2 regions of the Streptomyces sp. NPDC090119 genome follow, and region 1 is predicted to be linked to the other one. Evidence: riboswitches for the same ligand, from Rfam matches in the RefSeq annotation. Region 1 holds a riboswitch; the other holds the start of a gene.
What was found. A riboswitch is a leader RNA that binds a small molecule or an ion and turns the genes downstream of it on or off. The one in region 1 is predicted to bind cobalamin.
Positions count from the first base shown of each region.

Region 2: linked by a shared signal. The riboswitch ahead of ACIPPM_RS05710 (prenyltransferase/squalene oxidase repeat-containing protein) and the one ahead of ACIPPM_RS29365 (CbtB-domain containing protein) in region 1 are both predicted to bind cobalamin.

Region 1 covers NZ_JBIVDK010000008.1:55,863-60,952, reverse strand. Annotated here, with positions in the region: gene metE (5-methyltetrahydropteroyltriglutamate--homocysteine S-methyltransferase) at 1-1,126, shown strand, start outside; gene ACIPPM_RS29375 (histidine phosphatase family protein) at 1,197-1,766, shown strand; gene ACIPPM_RS29370 (CbtA family protein) at 1,802-2,557, opposite strand; gene ACIPPM_RS29365 (CbtB-domain containing protein) at 2,580-2,801, opposite strand; cobalamin riboswitch at 2,837-2,986, opposite strand; gene ACIPPM_RS29360 (DUF4232 domain-containing protein) at 3,047-3,742, opposite strand; gene ACIPPM_RS29355 (BTAD domain-containing putative transcriptional regulator) at 3,887-5,090, opposite strand, start outside.
Region 2 covers NZ_JBIVDK010000001.1:1,247,110-1,252,199, forward strand. Annotated here, with positions in the region: gene ACIPPM_RS05700 (short-chain fatty acyl-CoA regulator family protein) at 1-1,161, shown strand, start outside; gene ACIPPM_RS05705 (hypothetical protein) at 1,204-2,616, opposite strand; cobalamin riboswitch at 2,738-2,813, opposite strand; cobalamin riboswitch at 2,884-3,019, shown strand; gene ACIPPM_RS05710 (prenyltransferase/squalene oxidase repeat-containing protein) at 3,190-5,090, shown strand, end outside.

The sequences.
Region 1 (5,090 bases):
CACCGGCTCCCCCATCACCCGTGACCCGGCCGTCCGGGCCCGCGCGGAGGCCGTGACGGACGCGGACGCCCGCCGCGCCCAGCCGTACCCCGAGCGGGCGGCCGCCCAGCGGGCCCACCTCGGGCTGCCGCTGCTGCCGACCACCACGATCGGCTCGTTCCCGCAGACCGGCGAACTGCGCACCGCCCGCGCCGACCTGCGCGCGGGCCGGATCGACACGGCCGGGTACGAGGAGCGCATCAAGGCGGAGATCCAGGAGGTGATCTCCTTCCAGGAGAAGACCGGCCTGGACGTCCTGGTGCACGGCGAGCCCGAACGCAACGACATGGTGCAGTACTTCGCCGAACAGCTCACCGGCTACCTCGCCACCCAGCACGGCTGGGTCCAGTCCTACGGCACCCGTTACGTGCGTCCGCCGATCCTGGCCGGTGACATCTCCCGCCCCGAGCCGATGACGGTGCGCTGGACGACGTACGCCCAGTCGTTGTCCGACCGCCCGGTCAAGGGCATGCTGACCGGACCGGTGACCATGCTCGCCTGGTCCTTCGTCCGCGACGACCAGCCGCTCGGGGACACCGCCCGGCAGGTGGCGCTCGCCCTGCGCGACGAGGTGAACGACCTTGAGCAGGCGGGCACTTCGGTGATCCAGGTGGACGAGCCCGCGCTGCGCGAGACGCTTCCGCTGCGCGCCGCCGACCGGGCCGCCTACCTGGCCTGGGCGACGGAGGCGTTCCGGCTGACCACGGCGGGCGTCCGGCCGGACACCCAGGTCCACACCCACATGTGCTACGCCGAGTTCGGTGACATCGTGCGGGCCATCGACGACCTGGACGCCGATGTCATCAGCCTGGAGGCGGCCCGCTCGCACATGCAGGTGGCCCGCGAACTGGCCGCGCACGGCTACCCGCGCGAGGCGGGTCCGGGGGTGTACGACATCCACTCCCCGCGTGTGCCGAGCGCCGAGGAGGCGGCCGAGCTGTTGCGTACGGGGCTGAAGGCGATCCCCGCCGAGCGGCTGTGGGTGAACCCGGACTGCGGGCTGAAGACCCGCGCCTGGCCGGAGACGCGGGCGTCGCTGGAGAACCTGGTGACGGCGGCCCGTACCGTGCGGGGTGAACTGGGTTAGTCCGACCGTCCGTTCGTCCCGGCCCCGTGGTGGGGCCGGGGCGCGTTCTCTTCCTCAGGAGGTTTCCCGGGTGACCAGTCGGCTGGTGCTCGTCCCGCCCGCGATCGGGGTCGCCCTGCGAGAGGCCCGCTTCTACGACGGTTCCTCGTCCATCGACGAGGCGGGAGCCGCTCGGGCGCGGGCGGCGGCGGGAGCGGTGCCGGAGGCGGCGCGGGTCGTGCTGTCGCCCGGCGCGCGGTGCCGGGAGACGGCCGGGGCGCTGGGGCTGCGGGGCGTGGTGGCGGCTGAGCTGGCGCCGTTGGACGCCGGGCGGTGGCGGGGGCGCGCGCTGGCGAAGGTCGCGGCGGCCGAGGGGGAGGCGCTGGCCCGGTGGCTGGCCGACCCGGAGTGCGTGGCGCCGGACGGGGAGTCGGTGCGGGCGGTGTGCGCGCGGGTGGGGCGCTGGCTCGCGTCGCTGCCCGAGGGCCGTACGGTCGCCGTGGTGGAGCCCGACGTGGTGCGGGCGGCCGTGGTGCACGCGCTGGGGCTGCCCGCCGAGGCGTTCTGGCGGCTGGACGTGGCGCCACTGACCGCGACGGAGCTGTCCGGGCGGGCCGGGCGCTGGAACCTGCGGCTGGGACGCCCGCTCGCGGCCGACTGAAGAGGGCCCCCGGAAGTTTCCGGGGGCCCTTCGGCTCAGTGGGAGGCGGCGACCGCCCGGCCCGTGTCGCGGGCCGCTGCGGGCCGCGGATTCAGCAGCCGCTCGGCCAACTCACCGAAGAGAAGGCCGAATCCGGCCCACAGCACCGTCTGAATGGCCAGCGCGGAGAGGCGGAACCGCCACAGCAGGGTGGCCGGGAAGTCGTGCGGCACCTCGTTGATGACCGGCAGGAAGGTGTACGCCAGCCCGATGGCCACGGCGAAGACGGCCACGGCGGCGAAGGTCGCGTACCAGTTGCCCAGGCGCGGGGCGAGCCGCTTGCCGAGCAGGGTCGCGCCGACCGCCAGCAGCACGCTGAGCAGCATCATCAGGAAGTACAGCGTGGTGCGCTTGCCGATGGTGTCCGGGTCGCCGACCGAGGGCGGGTTCGCCGGGTACTTCAGGAACGGCACGACGTACACGGCGAGCAGCGCGGTGCCGGACAGCAGCAGCGCGGTCGCGCGGGGGCCGAAGCGGCCGACGCGGCCGAGCGCGAAGCAGAAGGCGAGCGCGGCGATGCCGCCGAAGGCGACCCCGTAGACGAGGACGCCGGTGGCCAGTCCGGCGGTGGACTGGAGCGAGCGGGAGACGACTTCGACCTCGTGCTCGTGGGAGTGGTGGCCCTCGAAGCTGATGGCGCTGTCCACGCTGGGCTCGCCGAGGAAGTACGCGGCGATCAGGGCGAGCACTCCGGCGCCGAGGCCGGCGAGCATGCCCCGCACGAGGAGGTTTCTCACGGTTGCGGAGTTCATGGTGTGTGCGGCGTCCCTCGCGTCAGTGGCAGGGGAAACCGAGCAGGTGGCGGGCGTCGTGCACCCACTCGTGGACGTCCGTGCCGTTGAACACGGAGGTGGCGCCCTGCTCGGCGCCGACGAAGTACAGCAGGACCAGCATGAGGACGCCGAAGAAGACCGCCCAGGGCGCTATCTCCTTCAGCGGCAGGGTGGCGGGAGCGGCCGGGTTTCCGGCGGTCGGCTGAGCGACGGTCTGCGCCATGGCAGTACCTCCTCTGGGAGTTCGCGTCCCATCTCGGTGGTGCACAGGACGACGGCCACGGGTCTGACTCGCGCGCCCCCTTGCGGGACCGCGCACACAGTGGCGCGACCGTGCCGGTTTCCCACCGGCTTCCGTTTCGCCGTCGTCGATATCGCCCCGACGGTACCGCGTGCGCTCTGCCTGGCCAAGACCACGCACCCTCGGGTGATCTTCCTCTCCCGAAGGTGCGTCGCCGGGGGTGCGGGTCAGAAGTCGTCGGCGCCGTTGCGCAGTTCGGTCGTCCAGTAGCCGGTGAGCGTCTTGGCGGGGTCGACGGCGAGGCCGCCGCCTGCCGACGAGTTCACCGCGATGACGGTGGAGTCGCCCTGCAGCACCAGCTGGAACGCGTTCACCACCTCGTTGTCCTCGTCCACTCCGCCGTCGGAGAGCTTGACCAGGACGAACGCCGGGTCACCGGGGTTCAGCACCGTCGGCACGGCGGGCTTGCTCTTGGCCACGGACGGCACGTCCTGCTTGTGGCTCTCCAGGAACTGGATGTGCGGGAAGCTCGCCATCTCGCACCGGTGGCCGGAGGTGTTCCGCGCGGTGAGGATGATGTGGGTGTAGGGCGGCCCGTCCTGGCGCTCGGAGCTGACCTTGACGTCCTGGGCGCGGCAGAGGGGGGTGGCGGCGGTGCCCTTCTTGGCCGCGGAGGAACCGGTGCCCGTCTTGTGCGCGGTCCCGACGGCGGTGCTGGTGCCCTTGGTGGCGGTACCGGTGTCGGTGCTCGTACCGGCCGCGGGCGCGGAAGCGGTGGCGGAGGCAGCGGCGGAGGCCGTGTCCTGGGCGACCGGCGCGCCCTCGGCCTTGGTGCCCTCGCCGCTCTGGCAGGCGGTCAGGGACAGGGCGAGCGCGGCGGAGGCGGCGACGGAGAAGAGGGCCGTGCGGCGCGATGCGTTCATGATGATTTCCCCCGGGAGGTGAAACGTCGACAACGGCCCTTTCCGGCCGCCGGTCAGCCTCTGACCTGCTGACATCCCCACTCTCACCGCCGCCGCTCACGTCCCACTGACGTCCGGCTGACGCCCCTCTGACGGCGGCTCCCGCTACGAGTCCTCCCCCGCGAGCCTGCGTACCGCCGCCTCGTGCCGCTTCCGGTGGTCCGCGCGGCCGCTGACCCGTAGCAGGACCTCCAGGGCACGGACCGCTCCCTCGTCGTATCCCGTGGACTCCGCCTCGTCGGCGGCGCGTTCCAGGAGGCGGAGGGCTTCGGGTTCGTCGCCGAGGGCGAGGTGGGCCTCGCCGCAGACGGTGTGGAGGAGGGAGGTGCGGGCCGCTTCCTCGTGTTCGGGGCCGAGGTCCAGGGCCGTGCGGGCGACGCGGAGGGCCTGTTCCGGGGCGCCGGAGGTGAGGTGGGTGCGGGAGAGGTGGAGGAGGGCGAGCATCTCCGTGTGCGGGTTGCCCTCCTCGCGGGCCAGGGTGGCGGCTCGGGCGCAGTGGGTGCGGGCGGCGTCGAGGTCGCCCTCCGCGGACTGGACGACGGCCAGGTTGATCAGGGCGGTGGCCTCGCCGAGGCGGTCGCCGGTGCGGCGGGCCAGGGCGGGTGAGGGTTCCAGGAGGGTGCGGGCGTCCGCGAGGCGGCCCTCCTCGCTCAGCACCCAGCCGAGCAGGGTGCGGACGCGGGACTCGGCGTAGGGGTCGGCCACGGTCTGGGCGCACTCCAGGGCCGTGGACAGCAGCGGCACCCAGTTGTCCCGCGAGCGCCACACCACCTGCGGCCACTGGAGGAGGATGATCCGCCAGGCCCGGTCGTCCAGCCCGGCGGCCCGCGCGGCGGTCACCGCGCGGGCCAGGTCCTCCCGTTCGGCGGCCAGCCAGCCCATCGCCTCCGCCCGGTCGGTGAAGCCCCGTACGGCGGACGGGCGTCGGAAGTCGGCGGGCAGCGAGAAGCAGGGCTCGCCGCCCGGCTGGGCCGTCTCGGCGGCGGCCAACGCGGTGGCGATGTAGTGGTCCAGGACGCCGGTGAGCGCCTGGAGGCCGCTCGCGGGGTCGAGGTCGCGGGCGTAGAGGCGTACGAGGTCGTGCAGTTCCCAGCGGCCGGGCGCGGTCTCGGTGACGAGGTGGGCGGCGCCGAGCCGTTCCAGGGCGCGGGCGGCGGCCGGCGGGTCGGTGCCGGAGAGGGCGGCGGCGGTGTAGGGGTCGAAGTGGGTGCCGGGGTGGTGGCCGAGCCTGCCGAAGTGCTGCACGGCCTCGCCGGGGAGGTGCTGCAGGGTCAGGCGGAGTGCGGCCGGGACACCGGTGTCGTCGACC
Region 2 (5,090 bases), on a different contig from region 1:
GAACTGGCCGAGGGCCGCGTCTCCGCCGCCGAACTGGCCGAACTCGCCGGGCGCACCCCGGCCGTGGCCGAGACCCTGATCAGCCTGGGCCGCCGCAACCAGCGGCTCGCGGAACGCCTCACCGGGGCCACGGACGGCCGCGCCCCGGACCCCGACCAGCCGCGCTCGCCGCACGAGGAGATCCGCGACTTCTTCTACCGCCGCCGCAACTACCTCCACGACACCGACCTCGCGGCGGAAGACCTCGCCGCACGCATCGGCATCCGCCCCGGAGAGGTCGAACGCGCCCTCGCCGCCCGCCTCGCCGACCAGCACGGCGTACGCCTCACCGGCGACCCCGGTGACCGGCTGCACCACTACGACGAGCCGACCCGTACCCTCCACCTCTCCACCCGGCTCCGCCCCGGCCAGCGCGCGTTCCGCCTCGCCACCCAGCTCGCCCTGCTTGAGCACGGCGACGCCCTCGACCTGCTGGCCGCCGAGGACTTCGCCCCCGGCACCGCCGCCCACGCCCTGGCCCGCATCGGCATCGCCCACTACTTCGCCGCCGCGCTGGTCCTGCCGTACCGCGCCTTCCACACCGCGGCCGAGGAGGCGCGCTACGACATCGAGCGCCTCACCGACCGCTACGGCCTCGGCTACGAGACCGTCTGCCACCGCCTCAGCACCCTCCAGCGCCCCCGGCTGCGCGGGGTGCCGTTCTCCTTCGTCCGGGTCGACCGTGCGGGCAACATGTCCAAGCGGCAGTCCGCCACCGGGTTCCACTTCTCCCGCGCGGGCGGCACCTGCCCGCTGTGGAACGTGTACGAGGCGTTCGCCGCGCCCGGCCGCATCCATGTTCAGATCGCCGAAATGCCCGACGGGCAGCGTTACTTGTGGACCGCCCGCGCACTCACCCGGCACCGGGGCGGCTGGGGCGAACCCGGCAAGACCTTCGCCATCGGGCTGGGCTGCGAGATCCGGCACGCCCACCGGCTCGTCTACTCCGACGGGCTGGACCTCGCCAGCGGCTCCGCCGCCACCCCCATCGGCATGGGCTGCCGGGTCTGTGAACGCCTCGACTGCCCCCAGCGGGCCGCCCCACCGCTCGGGCGCGAGCTGCTGATCGACCAGAACGCGAGCACGTTCGTCCCGTACCCCGTGGCCGAGGACACGGGCTGAGGACGTGGGGCCCGCCGGATTCGGCGAGCCCCACGGTCGGGCTCAGGCCCCCCAGCGCAGGGCGATCGTGTCGCCCACCGCGATGCTCTTGCCACGGGTGGCCGAGGCGAACGACGAACCGTCGACGCTCACCTTCCACGTGTTGGAGCCACTGTTCGCCTTGCCGTTGAGCGAGGTGATCTGCCCCGTGCCGGACGACGGCGTCACACCGCCGGCACAGCCGGAGGGGGTCGCCGCACCGGCCGCCGCGTCGAGGACCGCGCCGAGGGTGGTCGTGGTGCCGGTCGGGGTGAGGGCGACCGAGCAGACCTTCAGGTTTCCGGCACCGTCGTCCACGGTGACGGCGAACGAGGTGGCCGTCCCCGCGGTCAGCGACCCCTGCGCGACCCACTGCGAAGCGCCCGAGGTGACCGGCACCGGGGGAGTGGCGGTGAAGCCGCCTCCGGCGACCGCGCGCAGGCCGTCGATGGACGCGTACGCCTGTGGTGACGTGTCGCTGGGCAGGTACTTGAAGCCGCCGCCGGGGTTGAACTGCTGGCTGATCAGGAAGTCCACCGGTGTCTTGCCCTTGGAGGTGAGGAAGTCGCCGGTCTGGGGGTTGATGCCGCAGGCGTTGAGGCCGGAGACGGCCCAGCCGTTGGAGTCGGTGTTGACGCCGAACATGGCGTTGAACGCACCGGTGTTGGCGACCAGCTTCCCCTTGAGGAACGCCTTGGCCTGCGCGATGTCCGTGTCCGTGTTCGGCACGCCGGAGACGCACAGCGCGGCCATCGCGGCGCCGGTCATGTCGATGTCGCTCGTGGCGCCCAGCTGGGAGGGGTCGCCCTCGGCCTTGCCGTAGTTCCAGCCGCCGTCGTCGTGCTGGTTGGCGCGTATCCGGGTGATCAGGGAGTCGCGCAGCGCCTGGGGGACGCGGGGCTGGGCGGACGTGGTCCTCGCGCCGCCCAGGGCGAGGGCGGCGAAGACGGTCCCGTTGAAGTTGGCGGACGGGCCGAAGTAGCCGGGCTCGGCGGTCTGCCAGTACCGGTAGACGTCGGCGATCAGATTGCGGGAGGCGGAGACACGGGCGGGGTCGATCCCGGCCGCGTAGGCGTTGAGGGTGGCGCGCTCGTAGTCGGTGACCACGGGGGAGGCGGACGGCCAGGTGCTGGTGGCCAGCAGGTTTCTGTAGACCGTTCTCGCGTTCTTGGTCGTGTCGCCGCCGGGAGTGACGTCCACCGCGGCGGTCCCGGCCGCGGCGAAGGCGCTGAACGCCCACTCGTTGGACAGGCCCGAGCCCGCGTACGAACCGTCCGCGGCTTGCAGCGACTTGAGGTAGGCGACGCCGTTGGTCTTCGAGGTCGCGATCTGGGCCGGGGTGGCGGTGGCCGCCGCGGGCAGCGCGGTCAGCGCGAAGGCGCCGCATGCGGCGGCCGCGGTGAACGCGGCGCGACGGACGGACAGGGGACGGGGCATGGCGTGCTCCAGGAATAGGGGGACGCCGACCGGCCCGAGCGGGTCCCTGACGGGTGCACGCGGCGGGACATGGCCGCCGTCCGGGACGCGTGGACCGACTTCCAACCAACCTGTGCCGTCTGGGCATTCGGGCTCGGGGACGGTCGATCCGCCCCCACACCGCTGCGCGTCAGCCCCGGACTCCCACCGGGTTCCCCCACTCGGCAGGGCGGGACAGTACCCGACGCGTGCCCGATCCCGCCACAGTGCCACCGCCTTGACGGGTTCTGTGAACTCGTGCTCCAATCCGCCTGCTACGCAACGCAGTTCCAGGGGAAGCCGGTCGAATTCCGGCGCTGACCCGCAACCGTGGGCCCGATCCGTCGGGCGAGCCGGAATGCCTGGAGCGTGATCCACAGCAACAGACGCCGTCGCGGACTACGGCGTGGTGCGACCCGCCCAGCCGCCCGGCTCACCGCCCCGGCCAGGGGCGTGCGCCACGTGTTCGTTCCCCCGCCTCGGCCACACACCGAGGGGGCCGTGGTGAGGACCATGGGGAGCACGCACGCACTGGCACGAAGATGGCCGAGAGCTATGACGGCCGCGCTGTCCGCGATGCTCGTCACCGCCGCCACCTGCCTCGCCTTCCTGTCCACCGCTCCGCCCGCCGCGGCGGCACCGGTCGGCGACTGCACCGGCACCAAGGGCGCCGTGGTCGCGGTCGACTTCAAGCCCTTCGGCGGCAAGGTCGAGCGAGGCTGCGACACCACCCCCACCACCGGCTACGCACTCCTCCACGACGGGGGTTTCACCACCACCGGCACCCAGCACGACGGCCCCGCCTTCATCTGCCGCATCGGCTTCGGCACCTTCGGCTCGGGCACCCAGTACCCGACCCCGGACCGGGAACCCTGCGTGCTCACCCCGCAGGCCACCGCCTACTGGTCCTACTGGACCGCCTCTCCCGGCCAGGACGACTGGACGTACAGCCAGTACGGTGCGATGGACCGCAAGCTCAAGGACGGTGACGTCGACGCCTGGGTGTACGGCGGCACCGACATCGGCGGCACCACCGGCAGGCCCGCCTTCACCCCCGACGACGTACGCGCCGGTGGCACGACCATCCCCGAGCCCGGCGAGCCCACCGGGGCTCCCGGCACCGTCGGTGTGGCCGCCGCCGCCACCTGGCTCAAGGGGCGGCTGACCGACGGCGAACGCGTCGTCGACGACGGCGCGGAGAGCCCGAACTACCTGCTGACCGTGGAGACCGGCTACGCGCTGGCCGCCGCCGACGGCAGGGGCGCCACCCTGGACAAGGTCACGTCCTTCCTGGCACGACACGTCGCGGACTACGTGACCCCCGGCGGCACGGGCCGGACGCCCGAGACGGCGGCCGCCGCCCGGCTGGCCCTGCTCGCGGAGTCCACCGAGGGCGACCCCCGCGACTTCGGCGGCCGCGACCTGCTCGCCGACCTCACCGCGCACGTGTGCACCGCCGCCGCACCCGCCGACGGATGCACCGCGCGAGGCGACTTCCGCGGCATCGGCTACGCCGACGAACAGGCCCGCGCGGTCCTCGCGCTGCTCCGGGCGGGTCACGAACCCCCCGCCGAGACGGTGGACCGGCTCACTCAGGTCCAGTGCAAGGACGGTGGCGTCACCAGCATCCTGATCCGGCCGGGCGAGAACTGCGACGGCGACGCCGCCACCACCGGCCTGGTCGCCCTCGCCCTCGAGAAGGCGGGCGGCCACACCGCCGCCGTCACTAAGGCCCGCGACTACCTGATGAGGAACCAGCGGGACGACGGCGCCTTCCCCGGCTCCACCGGCTCGGACACCGGCGACGTGATCGCCACCTCGTACGCCGCCCAAGCACTGCGCGCCCTCGGCCGGATCAACCGGGCCAACGCCGCCGAGGGCTGGCTCTCCCGCACGCAGCTCGCGGACGGCGGCTTCGGCTTCGACCAGGACGCCACCGACTCCACCCTCTACGCCACCCCGGTGGCCGTCCTCGCGGGCGCCCGCACCGACCTGACGGCACTCACCACCAAGAAGGCCGAACCCACCACCCCTCCGCCGACCACGACCGAGCCGACTCCCAACCCGACACCGGGCAAGGGCCCCGACCTCAAGCGGGGCGTCGCCTACCTCACCGGCGCGGGGCAGCTCACACAGGGCCGGTACTACCCGACCGGCACCGGCTCCGGCCGCGCCGACTTCGGCCTCACCATCGACGGCGCCTACGCGCTCGCCGCCACCGGACTGGACAACGCCGGGCTGCGAGGCATCGTCGACTTCCTCGACCACGGCGGCAAGGACGGCGAGGGCCGCACCGTCAGCGACTGGACGGGCATCGGCACCCAGTACGCGGGCGGCGGTTCGATCGGCAAGACCGCGCTGCTCGCCGAGGCCGTGGGCCGCGACCCGCGCGACTTCGCCGGGCACGACCTGATCGCCGCCCTCGACAAGGCCGTGTGCGCGGCGCCCAGCACGGC